Regions from separate parts of the Salinivibrio sp. PR932 genome, predicted to be linked through region 1. Evidence: predicted binding sites of a transcription regulator. Region 1 holds the regulator's gene; the other holds the start of a gene.
What was found. Region 1 encodes PurR, which represses purine synthesis genes. Its sites were predicted from a motif close to TNANGNAAACGTTTNCNTNA; they were not measured.
Positions count from the first base shown of each region.

Region 2: guaB (IMP dehydrogenase) is a predicted target of PurR. The motif match lies at 4,173-4,192, and genes of this name have one in related genera.

Region 1 covers NZ_MUFM01000007.1:53,633-59,081, forward strand. The annotation lists gene lpdA (dihydrolipoyl dehydrogenase) at 1-1,127, opposite strand, end outside; gene BZG84_RS05085 (TfoX/Sxy family DNA transformation protein) at 1,412-2,005, opposite strand; cyclic di-GMP riboswitch class I at 2,113-2,215, opposite strand; gene purR (HTH-type transcriptional repressor PurR) at 2,396-3,400, opposite strand; gene BZG84_RS05095 (heme ABC transporter ATP-binding protein) at 3,661-4,437, opposite strand; gene BZG84_RS05100 (FecCD family ABC transporter permease) at 4,434-5,449, opposite strand, start outside.
Region 2 covers NZ_MUFM01000013.1:51,036-56,484, forward strand. The annotation lists gene bamB (outer membrane protein assembly factor BamB) at 1-654, shown strand, start outside; gene der (ribosome biogenesis GTPase Der) at 746-2,239, shown strand; gene xseA (exodeoxyribonuclease VII large subunit) at 2,642-4,006, opposite strand; gene guaB (IMP dehydrogenase) at 4,254-5,449, shown strand, end outside.

The DNA of each region.
Region 1 (5,449 bases):
GGGCGTGCGCCTGTGGCAATCACGATGTTGCGAGTGGTCAGTCGCTCGCCGTTCACCTCAACTTCCCATGGCGAAACGATGTGCGCTTCACCTTGCACACACTCCACGCCGAGTTTGGTGTAACGCTCGACCGAATCGTGAGGCTCAATGTGGGTTATAACCTGTTTAACCCGTGCCATCACGGCCGAAAAATCAACAGCTGGCGTTTGGGTATGAATGCCAAACGTTTTGGCCTTGCCAATTTCTCGCATGGTTTTTGCCGCGCGTATTAGCGCTTTTGAGGGAACACATCCGGTGTTTAGGCAGTCTCCTCCCATCGAACCTTTTTCAACCAGCGTGACTTTTGCTTTTACCACTGCAGCGATATAACTCGATACCAAGCCGCCTGCACCGGCACCAATCACTACCATATTGCGGTCAAACTGTTGGGGTTTGTTCCAACCTTGATAGCGTTTACGACGCGTGATCCAAGCCATGACCCACTTTGCCAGTAGTGGGAAGACACCCAGTAAGGCGAGAGAGCCAAGCACCGACGGAGACACCACATCGCCGAGTGCGTCGATTTGGGCCAGTTGGGTCCCTGCATTCACGTATACCGCGGTGCCTGGCAGCATCCCTAACTGGCTAACCCAATAGAAGGTGCGGGTTTTGAACGAGGTTAGTCCCATCACCAAGTTAATCAGAAAAAACGGGAAAATCGGGATCAGGCGGAGGGTCAACAGATACAAGCGACCGTCTTTCTCTATGCCGCGATTAATGGTGTCGAGCTTACTGCCAAATTTAGCTTGGACCCAGTCACGTAGCATAAAACGGCTGACCAAGAAGGCGAGGGTAGCGCCAATCGAGCTGGCAAAGGAGACCAACACTAATGCCCACCAAAAGCCAAAGAGTGCCGCGCCCAATAGACTGGCCACTGCCGCACCCGGTAAGGACAGGGCGGTCATCACCACATAGCCGACAAAAAACACCAGGCTTGCGATGGTCGCGTTTTCGATAATGTAATCATTCAATGCCACTTGTTGTGCTTTGGCGTTTTCAAGCGTGAGCCACTGGCTGAGATCTAAACTGAACCAAAGTGTTACAAGCGCCACCACCACTAAACCAAGCAATATCTTTTTTACTGGCATACTGTGTCTCGTCCGATAGTAAATGGGTCCCAGTTATTACTTTAGGTACTGTAGCTGAATTAACTGGCTGATTTGTCGGTTACATTGAGGAACTGTGTCCTTAATCGTACCTTTAACCAGACCCGACCGATCGCAAGAAACTTTCGCTATTAGTCAGAAATTAGTTTGAATGATGATTTATTGAGCGTTTAGCTCGTTCAGAAAAAGCGACACCGCCATAAAGGCGGTGTTGGACGCGAACATTGCTCACAAAAAAGGTAGAGAGGTATGGGGGTTGTGAGGAATTAATTTTCTAAATGTTGTAATAATTCTTGGCGACGTTGGGGTGGAACCACAGACCAATGCTTGCCAGTAATCGCACCTTCTAGTGACCACAGTAACTCCAAGCTTAGCTCTTTTTCATGCGCAGAAAGGAGCGCTTTATAGGCATTGACGGCACCTTGTTGCTGTAAGCTTTCAGGCGTCTCAATACCTGCTTTTTTCAGCATGCGCTCGGTCGCGAGCCGTAAATTAGGCAAGTCTTTTAAACGAGACGGTGCGGCTTGTTTTTTCAAAGTACGATCGCGTGTCGCGACATCCAGCGCTTCTTTGGCTTCAGTGAGCAGTTTATCTTGGTCATCCCACCAGTATTCAGGAATCGCAAAATATTTCGTCACAACGGGAAAGCCCCGCTTTTTATACACGTAGGGTGATAAGCCTTGTTTTTTTAATAGTGCTTCGTTTTCTTTTCCAGCACGTAAATGGAGAGTGTTGTTAACGACAAGTGCGAACATGGTGTCTTCACAAAAGATACCAAACCCACCAAACATTGAACGGGACTTTATACTGCCCAATTTGGCAAATAACTTCATTGCGTTCTTTAAAGCTGGTTTATCCATTTGATTAAAATCTCGATGAATTACTAATGCCTAAAAAAGACGTCATAATGTAACAAGGCAAGATCGCAGAATTGTCAACGAGCCATCAAATTTGTCAGCTTTGATATGTTGGCAACCCCGCTACCGTTGATATTTTGACATCATGTCAAATTACCATTAGGCCGGAGGCTTTGCGTCCCATGCTTTCGCCATGGTTTGCCTTGTTCAATCGCTATTAAGCATATAATAATTAGACACCGATGTCGTCCTCTCCTATTACGCAAAGTGTGATCTTGGTTCAGGGTGGGTGTAATTGATGAACTAGAGTAAAAGCACTATAGGAAGAGTAGTCGCGTAAAAAAGCACCGCCAAGGCATTGACGGTGCTCTTCATAAAAATTTCGTTAAAACATTAAGATAGTGTTTTAACTGACTGTCGACTCACTAGTGCAGGTTGCATTTCGAACACTTGCTGTTGAGTCTCGTTGTTGGCAATTCGCGCGAGCAAGAGCTTGACGGCCGTTTTGCCTAGGCGGCGTTTGGGCTGGTGAATAGTTGTCAATGGTGGCGAGAAATACTCGGTGAGATCAATATTATCGTAACCAATCACCGATATATCATCTGGCACTTTCAAGCCGTGCTCGTTAAATGTACTAATGGCCGCTAATGCCATAATGTCATTAAAACAAAACACAGCGGTCGGGCGGTCTGACATTGTCGCTAATTGCTTCGCTGCAATTTGCGCTTGATCGGCTTCAAAATCTGCCTCAATCAACCAATTTTCATTTACTGGAATGTTGGCTTCTTTTAACGCGCGGAAATAACCGTTTAAGCGATGCTTACAGGTATTTTTATCCATTTGGCCAGAAATGCAGCCAATCCTAGTATGACCATTATCAATAAAGTGTTTGGTAGCAAGGTAACCGCCCAATTCAGCGTTATCTTCTATACGGTCTGTATCGATATGATGACTGCCCCAATCCATCACGACCATAGGCAGATCGCGTTTTTTTTCTAATAACAGCATCAAATCTTCGTTGAGGTCAGAGCACACCACAATGAGTCCGTCGACGCGTTTTTCAGACAACATACGCAGGTAGTCGCGTTGCTTTTCAAGGTTACCCTCGGTATTGCAGAGAATCAGCGTGTAGCCTTGCTTATAGCAATAGTCTTCCACACCGTGAACCAGTTCGGCGAAAAAGGGGTTGGTGGATTTAGTCACCAACATACCCAGTGTACGTGTTGTATTGCACTTCAAGCTTCGCGCCACAGCACTTGGGGCGTAGTTCAATTCTTCAACCGCTTGCCATACTTTCTCAGTCGTCTTCTCTGCGACAAAGCGGGTTTTGTTTATCACGTGCGACACCGTCGTGGTCGATACACCGGCGAGACGCGCGACATCTTTAATCGTTGCCATCTTGATTCTTCTTTGTAGTAATGCGTAGGGATCGTTACTCGCGACCTTACAGAAAAACGCCGCTGTTTCTCAGCGGCGATGTCTTTCACAATCCCGGCACATCAGACGGTTGCGAAGGTAACGAATCCGATTTCATCCATTCTCATAGCTAATCGGTTGCGCTCTCAGTTTACTTAGGTTGGCGCACACTCGCAATTGGTCTGATCAGCGAAAACGGACCAACAGGCGGTTTTGTGAGCCAGCTATGATGTATTTGTCAATTAAGACACGATCAGTGGGCAGTTATGCTCTGGGTGCGTCAATACGGTCAGCGGGTATTGGTAGATGTCTGCCACTCTATCACTACTAAAACACTGCCACGGATCGCCGGATAGGACGATTCGACCTGCTTTCAGAAAATGCAGTTGATCGGCGTATTGCGCCGCCAAATTCAGGTCGTGCAACACTACGAGTACTGTCATTCCTTGGTCAGCGAGTGCTCGACAGCGCTTTAGGGTGTAATGTTGATGGGTAATATCTAAGGCCGAAGTGGGTTCATCCAGCATCAGAATCGCTTGATCCGGTGCGGTTTGTGCCAGCTGTAATGACACGCGCGCCATGTGTACGCGTTGTTTTTCACCGCCAGACAAAATCGGATACGGTCGATGAGCAAGATGGCTAATATCCCATGCCGTTAGTTGCTCGTTAGCCAGGGCCGCGATCTGTTCTCGGTTTGCCTTTAGTGGTGTCGCCCCCATCTCGACCACTTCTTGTGCTGAGAATGCAAACGTGAGCCCGCTATGTTGGGGCAGGAAGGCAACTCGTCGGGCAAATTCTTCGCCTTGCCACTGGCTCTTTGGCTGTTGCCAAAACTGCACACTGCCATGTTGATGTTTGTCGCTAATCAATTGCTTTAACAGTGTACTTTTCCCCGCACCATTCGGCCCGAGTAAAACGTGTAACTGGCCGGCAGTAAAGGCGAGATTAATCTCGCTTAGCAGTTGACGGCCGTTAAGCGCATAGCTGAGCTTGGAGATTTGAAGGGCAGAATCTGTCATTCGTGAACCACTGCTTTTCGTTGTTGAATAAGAAGCCATAGAAAGAAAGGAGCCCCCATTAGGGCGGTAATAATGCCAACCGGCAATTCGGCGGGTGCGACAATGACACGGGCAACAATGTCGGCCAAGGTCAGTAACAGGGCACCAAGAATGGCTGATAAGGGCACCAGTGTGCGATGATCCGGGCCGGCAATTAAACGTCCAATGTGTGGGATCACTAGACCCACAAAGCCGATAAGACCGGCAGCACTTACCGCAATGCCCATTCCCGCCGCAGTCACAACAATGAGTAGGCGTTTTAAATGGTGTACATCAATGCCCAAATACGCCGCTTCGTTTTCACCGAGCAAAAGGGCATTTAAGTGGCGTGCGCGCTGGTAGGCAAATACCGTGAGTAAGCATGCAGCGATGCCAGTGAGAACAATCTGTCCCCAAGTCGCACCGGTCAGTGACCCCATCGACCAAAGGGCGATGTCTCGTAACGTTTGATTATCCGCAACATAGTTAATCAAGCCTAATGCAGCGCCGGACAAAGCACTGATCGCAATGCCCGCTAGCAACATGATGGTTACCGAACTGCCCATGGCCGTTGTGCCAATTCTGTATACAAATAGGGTTGCCAGTAGTGCACCGATAAACGCAAAGGCAGGCACCGAAAACACAAAGCTGGCCTCGATACTGCCCCAAGAGAGCAATAGCAAGCCCAGTGCGCCTCCTAATGATGCGCCGCCAGAGACACCGATAATACCCGGGTCAGCGAGCGGGTTGCGGAAAAGCCCCTGCATCAAAGTGCCGCAAACGGCGAGCAATGCACCGATAAAAATACACAGCAAGGTTCGAGGTAATCGAACTTGTTGAACGATGGCGAGCACATGCGGCTCAATATTGTCATGCCAAGGGGTTAAGCTCTGTAAACTGGTCAGCCAGCCAAGTTGCCATTGTCCCACCGCAATAGATGTTATCCCTACGACGACAAGTGCGACGATGAGCGCCGGAAAAACATGCGACTGTG
Region 2 (5,449 bases), on a different contig from region 1:
GAATCGGGTGAAGTGCAATGGAACAACACCAACGATGTACCCAATCTCAGCTTGCGTGGTGACAGTGCGCCCGTCACTATCTCTGGCGGTTTATTCTGGGGCATGGCCAATGGTCGATTGGGCGCGGCGATGATCCAAGATGGTCGCTCGCTCTGGCAAATTCCGATTGCCACGCCGAAAGGGGCGACCGAAATTGATCGTCTGGTCGATGTGGATGCCACTCCGGTGATTGAAGGCGACCGCCTGTACGCGGTGGGGTATAATGGTCAATTGGTGTCGATTGATTTGCGCTCTGGCCAAGCGGCGTGGAAGCGTGATTTTTCGACAGCGACAGACTTTATGGTTGCGGGCAACACCGTTTATCTGATTGATGATAAAGACGATGTCGTGGCATTGGATGCACGCAACGGCCTAGAAAAATGGCGTAACACTGAGCTGGAATACCGGATTCTCACGCCACCTTCGGCGAGCAGCGGTTACATCATGGTAGGTGACAGCCAAGGTTATTTGCACTGGCTTGATCCACAAACCGGCGAGTTTGTTGCTCAGCAGTCACTGGAAGGTAATGGCATCGCTGTTGCGCCAGTACAAACGGATAACGGCTATATTGTGATCACACGTGATGGTCAAATGAGAAAACTGACCATCGAGTAGAATTAGCCAACATAATTATTTTGGGCTCCTGACTGCTCTGACAGTGAGGAGCCTTGTTCATTGATAAGAGAATGAAAGAGAAGAGGTCTACATGATTCCTGTTATTGCCCTTGTAGGGCGCCCGAACGTAGGGAAATCGACGCTCTTTAATCGTCTAACCCGCACGCGTGATGCGCTAGTAGCGGACTTTCCGGGACTGACCAGGGATCGAAAATACGGTAAAGCGATGCTAGGTGAACACGAGTTCATCGTTATCGATACCGGCGGTATTGATGGCACCGAGGAAGGCGTAGAAACCAAAATGGCCGAGCAGTCTTTGGCCGCCATTGAAGAAGCGGACGTTGTCCTGTTTATGGTTGATGGTCGTGTGGGTTTAACCCCGGCCGACCAAGAGATTGCGCAGCATATTCGCACCCGTGAAAAAACATCTTTCTTGGTGGTTAATAAGGTCGACGGGATGGATCCGGACACCGCCGCATCTGACTTTTGGCAACTAGGCATGGACAACATGTACCAAATTGCGGCCGCACATGGTCGCGGTGTAAGTACCTTGATCAACCGTGCGCTGATGCCGTTCGCGGAACAAGCCAAAGAAGACCAAGAAGCTGGTTTGGTTGATCTCACCGGTGAGGATGATATCGAGCCGGTAGACGAAACCACCATGACCGAAGAGGAAGCGGAAAACGAGTACGCCCGCCTCCAAGCCCAGCCGATTAAAATCGGGATTATTGGCCGTCCAAATGTGGGTAAATCGACCCTAACCAACCGCATGCTCGGCGAGGAGCGCGTGGTGGTTTACGATATGCCAGGCACCACACGCGACTCTATCTACATTCCTATGGAGCGTGATGGACGCGAATACGTGATGATTGACACCGCCGGTGTACGACGTCGTAAGCGCGTGACGGATAAAGTCGAGAAGTTCTCGGTTATCCAAACCCTTAAAGCGATTGAAGACGCCAATGTGGTGTTGCTGGTGATTGATGCGCGCGAAAACATCTCTGACCAAGACTTAAGCCTGCTGGGTTTTGCCTTGAATGCCGGACGCTCTATTGTGCTAGCGGTCAACAAGTGGGATGGATTGGATAGCGAAGTGAAAGAGCGTGTCAAATCAGAGCTCGACCGCCGTCTGGGTTTTGTCGACTTTGCGCGTGTTCACTTTATATCTGCCCTGCACGGTACGGGTGTGGGTCACTTGTTTGAGTCGATTCAAGAAGCCTATGAGTCAGCGACCAAGCGTGTAGGCACGTCGATGCTGACGCGTATTATGAAGATGGCGCAGGACGACCACCAACCGCCGATGATTCGAGGACGCCGAGTGAAGCTGAAATATGCACACGCCGGGGGCTATAACCCGCCGATTGTGGTAATTCACGGTAACTTGGTCAATGAACTTCCGGACTCCTACAAGCGCTATTTAATGAACTACTATCGCCGGACGCTCGATATTATGGGCACTCCGATTAAGATCCAGTTCCAGAATAGTGAAAACCCGTATGAAGGGAAGAAAGAGAAGCTGACGCTTTCTCAGTCCAGACAGCGCAAGCGCTTGATGGACATGGTGAAAAACCGAAACAAAAAGTAATCACTTGCCCAGCCATCGCGCTGGGCTTTTTTTGATCTTTCTTACCGCTCTATGATCCTTTTCATGATCTTTTGCGGAAATAAAGTGATCTAAATCACATTAAAATGCAGGTTACAGTCAGTGAAACGATCCGCTGTCATACCGCGCTAGGCGGGTTTTTGAGCGGTGAGAATTCAACCATCACCTGACGCTATTCTCTTTTCATTAATTCTGGATCACGTCCAAAATATGCACCTAAATAGTTTTTTATATCGCTTAAAATCCAAATGCAGAACATGTAACTTATGCTTTCGGGAAGTGTATTGATAAATATTCTTTTTAGGGTAGGAAGCTGATCAAGGGGCATTAACCCCTCGATCAGGCGATCACAATCAGATCAGAGAGAAGTCGGTTGTACAGAGGTTAATCCTGTGCGGGGGAGACAGAAGCCGGTGTCAGCGCGGTGACCGTACTTGTGATGTCACCCTCACGCAGATGGGTATGTAATGTTTGACCCACGCTAAGCTGATCGGTCTGGGTCACCACCTTGCCATCGCCCGTACGCGTGATGGAATAACCTCGGGTTAGGGTAGCCAGTGGGCTAACGGCATCTAAAGTTGCCATCAGGGTATGCAGCCGCTGTTGTGCGTGCTGCAAGTGAGCGTCCATGGCGTGATTAAGACGCTGCTCAAGCTGGCTCACATGCCCTTGCTGGCGATGAATGGTGTGGATTGGCGTTGCACGCTGCAATCGGCCGTCCAACTGGCTACATTGCGCCTGAGCACGACGAATTTTAGTCATCATCGCTTGTTGCATGCGCCGTTGTAGCTCATCCAATCGCTGGCTTTGCTGTTGTAAGCGTGTGCGCGGATGCTGGTGGGACAAACGGTGCGACAATTGAGTGAGATGCCGTTGCTGACGATAAAGCACATCGGCCATCGCGCGACTGAGTGCTTGCTCGCGTTGCTGATATTGCTGAAGCCGATAACTCAGATCGCGGCTAACCAGCTCCGCAGCGGCTGAAGGGGTTGGAGCGCGCATGTCAGCGACAAAATCAGCAATGGTTACATCCACTTCATGACCCACCGCACTGACGATAGGAATCGTGCTGGCAGCGATAGTACGGGCGACGATTTCCTCATTAAAACACCAGAGATCTTCTAGCGACCCCCCGCCACGACCGACAATCAAAACATCGCACTCTGCACGGCTATTGGCACGACCAATGGCTTGCGCGATGCTGACCGCGGCATCGCGCCCTTGCACCAGCGTAGGATAAATGACCACGGGCAGGCTAGGATCGCGTCGCTTGAGTACATGCAGAATATCATGCAAGGCAGCGCCGGTTTTGGAGGTAATAATACCAATACGGCGTGGTTGAGCGGGTAACGGCTTTTTCTCGCTTTGAGCAAAAAGCCCTTCGGCTGCAAGCGCCTGCTTACGTTGCTCAAACTCTTGCTGTAACCGGCCATCCCCTTCAGGTTGCATACTTTCGAGGATCAACTGATAGTCACCGCGTGGCTCATACAAGGACACTCGGGCGCGGACTAACACTTGGTCGCCATTTTTCGGTTTGAAGGTAACACGACGGTTGTTACCGCGGAACATGGCACATTTCACTTGGCTTTGGTTATCTTTCAGCGATAAATACCAATGCCCTGAGACTGCGGCGGTAAAATTGGAAATTTCCCCGCTTAACCAGACAATGCCGATATCGCGCTCAAGACACAGCCGAACTTCGGCATTCAGCCGAGATACCGTCAAAATGTTGCGATTGTTTGTGCTCACGTCGCCAACCTTTTTCATTCACCTGCACGCATACTACCTGTCTGCTTTGAGGATGCCAATTGCTAAGCGTATGCCGTGTGTGAGCGGGCGTTTTCACCCGAAGTGATTGAATATTAAGCGCCTAAAATCAAAGACACCAATAAATGAAAATTCTCAGTAAAAACCTGTAGCCAAACGTTTGCGCTATACGTATAATGCTGCGGCAATATTTTGTTCCCCTTCACAAATTTTGGTGTGAGATATTGCAATGCTGAGAATCGCGAAAGAAGCGCTAACCTTTGACGATGTACTCCTCGTCCCTGCCCATTCCACTGTTCTTCCGAACACTGCGGATCTGCGAACCCAACTGACTCGCTCTATTAGCCTGAACATCCCTGTTTTATCAGCGGCGATGGATACGGTGACAGAAGCCCGTCTGGCGATTGCACTTGCGCAAGAAGGTGGCCTTGGTTTTATCCACAAAAACATGACCATTGAACAGCAAGCTGAGCAAGTTCGCTTGGTTAAAATTTACGAAGCGGGCATGGTCACAAATCCTGTGACAGTGACGCCAGAAATGACCATTGCGGATGTGAAAGCACTCACCGAACGCAACGGTTTCGCCGGCTATCCAGTGGTTAACGCGCAAAAAGAGCTTGTCGGTATTATCACCGGTCGTGATGTGCGTTTTGTGTCTGATTTGAGCAAGCGTGTTGATGAAGTGATGACGCCGAAGTCGCGCTTAGCCACGGTGCAAGAAGGTGCGGATCGAGAGCAAGTTCAGCAAATGATGCAGCAGCACCGCGTGGAAAAAATCTTGGTCGTCAATCAAGACCACCACCTAAGCGGCATGATCACCGCAAAAGACTTCCAGAAAGCAGAAAGCAAACCAAACGCCTGTAAAGACGAGCAAGGCCGTCTGCGCGTGGGTGCCGCCGTCGGTGCTGGCGCAGGTAATGAAGAGCGTGTTGCCGCCTTGGTGGAAGCCGGTGTCGACGTTCTTTTGATTGACTCATCACACGGCCATTCTGAAGGTGTGCTGCAACGCATTCGTGATACACGCGCCGCGTATCCAAACCTGCAAATCGTAGGGGGTAACGTTGCCACGGCAGACGGTGCTCGTGCTCTGATTGAAGCTGGTGTTGATGCCGTTAAAGTGGGAATTGGCCCAGGGTCGATTTGTACCACCCGTATTGTGACCGGGGTTGGCGTACCACAAATCACAGCCATCAGTGATGCAGCAGCCGTCGCGCAAGAATATGGCATTCCGGTCATTGCTGACGGTGGCATTCGCTTCTCGGGCGATATGTGTAAAGCGATTGCCGCTGGCGCATCCTGCGTGATGGTTGGCTCCATGCTGGCAGGGACGGAAGAATCACCGGGTGAAGTTGAGCTTTACCAAGGCCGCGCGTACAAATCGTACCGTGGTATGGGATCGGTGGGCGCGATGTCAAAAGGCTCATC